Regions from separate parts of the Streptomyces sp. NPDC046881 genome, predicted to be linked through region 2. Evidence: riboswitches for the same ligand, from Rfam matches in the RefSeq annotation. Region 2 holds a riboswitch; the other holds the start of a gene.

Region 1 (2,387 bases), on a different contig from region 2:
GATCCGGGCCCGTGATGTAGGGAGCCGCATAGGTGCAGGTTCCGCCGCGGGTGGGAGACATGGGGCTGGCGTGAGTCGGCTCCGGACGTGGATGGCCCTGGGTGGGGCCGAGTCGCGCACCGGATCCGGTCCGTGGTGTGCGAGGGGCCGCATAGGTGCAGGTTCTGCCGCGGGTGCGAGGCATGGGGCTGGCGTGAGTCGGGCTCCGGACGCGGCCACCGGCCCCAGGGTGGGGTCGAGTCGCGTACCGGATCCGGGCCCGGGGGTGCGAGGGGCCGTATGGGTGCAGGGCTTGCCGCGGGTGCGAGGCAGGGGGTGGGGGTGAATGGGGTTTCGGACCTGGTCGGGGTCCCAGGCCCCGGGTGGGGGTGAGTCGCGCACCGGTCCCCGGCCCGGGGGTGGGCGTAGCCGCATGGGTCGGGTCCTGCCGGGGGCGTGGGGCACCGGGTGGGTGTGGGCCATGCTGCGGACGTGGCCGGGGGCCGGGCGGTGGAGGGCCGGTGTGGGGGCAGAGGCGGGAGGTGGAGGGAGACCGGTGGGGTGGGGGCGGTGGGGTCAGGGTTCTTCTGTGCCGGCCAGTTTGCCGAAGTCGTGGTCCGGGACCGTGGGGGGTGGGGCCACGTCGAGGCCGTAGTGGTGGTAGAGCTGGAGCTCCTGTTCGGGGGAGAGGTGGCGGCCCACGCCGAAGTCGGGGGCGTCCTTGATCAGGGCGCGGTCGAAGGGGACGTGCAGGGTGTCGTCGACGAGTTCGCTGGGCTCCAGGGGCACGAAGGCGTCCCGGGAGAACAGGCCGGTGCGTATGGCCGCCCACTCGGGTACTCCGGTGGCGTCGTCCAGGTACACCTCGTCAATGGTGCCGATCTTGGTGCCATTGCGGTCGAACGCCTTGCGGCCGATCAGGTTGCGCGGATCGATGTCGGTCTGCACGGTCCCTCTCCCTCCACGTGGTCGCAACTCATCCGTAAGCACTACAAAAGAGCACATTCAGGGAGGCGGCCACTCGAAGGCTCCGGCGTTGACCTCGCTGGTAGGCTGACAGCGGCTGCTGACCCCGTGCGGGAGAGTCCTCCGACCACCTCGGAGGCGCCGAAGGAGCAACTCCTCCCCGGAATCTCTCAGGCTCACGTACCGCACGGACGAGGTCACTCTGGAAAGCAGGGCGGGTGTCGACGGCTCCCGCCCTCACCGACGGTGAAAGCCGGCGCCCTCGGGTGGCCGGTGAAGCTCTCAGGTTGAGATGACAGAGGGGGAGGCCGTCGGGGTATCCGTACCGGGGTGCCCCTCGAAGGTCGTGTCAGACCAGGAGGCCTCCGCAATGACCGCCCATCGCATTCCGCTCTCCGAGCTCGAAGCGGGCATTCCGTTCGAGCAGCGCCACATCGGACCCGACCAGGAGGCGCGGGCCAAGATGCTCGCGCAGGTCGGCTACGGCTCGCTCGACGAGCTGACCGCCGCCGCGGTCCCGGATGTGATCAAGAACGCCGACGCCCTGGACCTGCCGGGCGCCCGCACCGAGGCCGAGGTGCTCGCCGAGCTGCGCTCGCTCGCCGACCGCAACCAGGTGCTGGGCTCCATGATCGGCCTCGGCTACTACGGCACCTTCACCCCGCCGGTCATCCTGCGCAACGTGATGGAGAACCCGGCCTGGTACACGGCCTACACGCCGTACCAGCCGGAGATCTCCCAGGGGCGGCTCGAGGCCCTGCTGAACTTCCAGACCGTGGTCGCCGAACTCACCGGGCTGCCCACCTCCGGCGCCTCCCTCCTGGACGAGGGCACGGCCGCGGCCGAGGCCATGGCGCTGTCCCGGCGGATGGGCAAGAACAAGAAGGGCCTGTTCCTGGTCGACGCGGACGCGCTGCCGCAGACCATCGCCGTGATCGAGACCCGTGCCGAGCCGACCGGCGTCGAGGTGGTCGTCGCCGACCTCGCCGACGGCATCCCGGCAGAGCTCGCCGAGCGCGAGATCAACGGCGTGCTGATCCAGTACCCGGGCGCCTCCGGTGCCGTACGCGACATCAAGCCGGTCATCGACCAGGCGCACGAGCTGGGCGCCCTCGTCACCGTCGCCGCCGACCTGCTGGCGCTGACCCTGCTCACCTCGCCGGGCGAGCTGGGCGCGGACATCGCCGTCGGCACCACCCAGCGCTTCGGTGTACCGATGGGCTTCGGCGGTCCGCACGCCGGCTACATGGCCGTACACGAGAAGTTCGCCCGCAGCCTGCCCGGACGCCTGGTGGGCGTCTCCGTGGACGCCGACGGGAACAAGGCCTACCGGCTCGCGCTGCAGACCCGTGAGCAGCACATCCGCCGCGAGAAGGCCACCAGCAACATCTGCACCGCCCAGGTGCTGCTCGCCGTGATGGCCGGCATGTACGCCGTCTACC
Region 2 (2,387 bases):
CGCCCGCGGACACGGTGGTGCCGACCTCGGGGAGCTGGACGAAGACGACGTCACCGAGCGCGTTGGCCGCGTGCTCCGTGATGCCGACCGTCGAGACGCCGTCCTCGGCGCCCGACAGCCACTCGTGCTCCTTGCTGTAGCGCAGCTGCTGGGGGTTGCTCATGGCCTGAATTCTCCTGTACGCGGGGGTGTGCTGATGAAGGGGGGACTGCTGAGAACGCGCGTGAGCAGCGCCGATGTGCCCGACGTCACGTTCCGGCACGACGTGGGGCTACGACGGTGTCACTTCCGGCGCTTGTAGAACGGCAGCGCCACGACCTCGTACGGCTCGTGGGTGCCCCGGATGTCCACGCCGACGCCCTCGGTGCCCGGCGCCGCGTACGCCGCCTCGACGTAGGCCATGGCGATCGGCTTGCCCAGGGTGGGGGAGGGGGCCCCGGAGGTGACCTCGCCGATCACCGCGCCGCCGGCGACGACGGCGTACCCGGCGCGCGGCACCCGGCGGCCCTCGGCGACCAGGCCGACCAGCACCCGCGGCGGGTTCTCCTGAGCCCGGGCGGCGGCCTCGGCGAGCGCCTCGCGGCCCACGAAGTCGCCCTCCTTCTCGAACTTCACCACCCGGCCGAGCCCGGCGTCGAAGGGGGTCAGCCCGCGGGTCAGCTCGTGCCCGTACAGCGGCATGCCCGCCTCCAGGCGCAGGGTGTCCCGGCAGGACAGCCCGCACGGGACCAGACCGGCGCCCTCGCCGGCCTTGGTCAGCGCCTGCCACAGCTCGACGGCGTGCTCCGGCTTCACGAACAGCTCGAAGCCGTCCTCGCCGGTGTAGCCGGTGCGGGCGATCAGCGCGGGGACGCCGGCGACCGTGCCGGGCAGGCCGGCGTAGTACTTCAGGCCGTCCAGGTCGGCGTCGGTGAGCGACTTCAGGATGCCGGGGGACTCGGGGCCCTGCACGGCGATCAGCGCGTACGCGTCCCGGTCGTCACGGACCTCGGCGTCGAAACCGGACGCCCGCTCGGTGAGCGCGTCCAGCACCACCTGGGCGTTGGAGGCGTTGGCCACCACCATGTACTCGGTCTCGGCCAGGCGGTAGACGATGAGGTCGTCCAGGATGCCGCCGTCGGCCTGGCAGATCATGGTGTACCGGGCGCGGCCGACGCCCACGGAGGCGATGTTGCCGACCAGGGCGAAGTTCAGCAGGGCGGCGGCCTCGGCACCGGTGACGGTGATCTCGCCCATGTGGGAGAGGTCGAAGAGACCCGCCTTCGTACGCACGGCGAGGTGCTCGTCGCGCTCGGAGCCGTAGCGCAGCGGCATGTCCCAGCCGGCGAAGTCGGTCATCGTCGCACCGAGCGAACGATGCACGGCATCGAGCGCGGTGTGGCGCAGCTCAGTGGGTTCGGTACTGCTCATCGGTCGGTCGTCTCCCAGGGCAACAGGGATGGGGCGAGGAACGTTCCTCCCCATCTGTCATCGGAACCTGAGAGGTTCGCCACGACCGCCACAGGGACGATCAGGGCTTGCACCTTGGGTGGAGCCGCCGTCACGGCGGCCCGCTTTTCAGATGTGCCTCGCCCGCGCGGTAACGGTGCCTGAGAGATTCAAGGGAGGGACTTGCTCCTTCGGCGCCCCAGCGGCACAGACGTGCGGCTGGGAACTCTCCCGCGCGGATTCAAACGGCCGGTATGCAGTTGGCGCGCACATCATTGCACGCCGCACCGCGGCCAGCCAGAGCACGCTGCTTGTGACCGACCTGTGGCACTACGCACACGAAGCGCCGACCGTTGCCCATTACCTTCTCTTTACATACAACGGGGATGGGACGACCGAGCCCACTGGGAGGACGATCACGGTGAACAGGACCTCGGCCTACGCCACCGACGCCGGCATCGCGGTGCCGAAGCCGGCCCCCGCCCTGACCCGCCGGCCCGGCGCCGGCCGGCCCGCCCCGGTCGTCCGCGACCTGCGCGACCGCGCCGGCCGCAGCCCGCACGCCCTGCTCTTCGGCCCCCGCGACCTGGTGGTGATCACCGGACTGCCCGGCAGCGGCAAGTCCACCCTGATGCACCGCGCGGTCACCGGCCACCGCATCGACTCCCAGGACGCCCGCGACCGTTGGGCGGCCCGCCTCCCCCGCCGCCTGCCCTACGCGCTGTACCGCCCCCTGGTCCGCCTCGCCCACTACGCCGCCCTGCGCCGTGCCCTGCGCACCGGCGAGGGAGTCGTCGTGCACGACTGCGGCACCCAGGCCTGGGTGCGCGCCTGGCTGGCCCGCGAGGCCCGGCGCCGGGGCGGCACCCTGCACCTGCTCCTGCTGGACGTCAGCCCCGGCACGGCCCGGCAGGGCCAGCACGAGCGCGGCCGGGGCGTCTCCCGCTACGCCTTCCGCC

Evidence for each region. Region 2 has a riboswitch for glycine ahead of gcvT (glycine cleavage system aminomethyltransferase GcvT). Riboswitches for the same ligand answer to the same signal wherever they lie in the genome.
Region 1: it holds a riboswitch for glycine, as region 2 does, so the genes downstream of both, gcvP (aminomethyl-transferring glycine dehydrogenase) here and gcvT (glycine cleavage system aminomethyltransferase GcvT) in region 2, are expected to answer to the same signal.

Annotation. Positions count from the first base shown of each region.
Region 1 is NZ_JBEYXJ010000098.1:18,254-20,640, reverse strand. Features, by position in the region: gene ABZ923_RS32515 (PRC-barrel domain-containing protein) at 556-927, opposite strand; glycine riboswitch at 1,047-1,141, shown strand; gene gcvP (aminomethyl-transferring glycine dehydrogenase) at 1,316-2,387, shown strand, end outside.
Region 2 is NZ_JBEYXJ010000002.1:1,601-3,987, forward strand. Features, by position in the region: gene gcvH (glycine cleavage system protein GcvH) at 1-163, opposite strand, end outside; gene gcvT (glycine cleavage system aminomethyltransferase GcvT) at 283-1,410, opposite strand; glycine riboswitch at 1,568-1,672, opposite strand; gene ABZ923_RS01475 (AAA family ATPase) at 1,844-2,387, shown strand, end outside.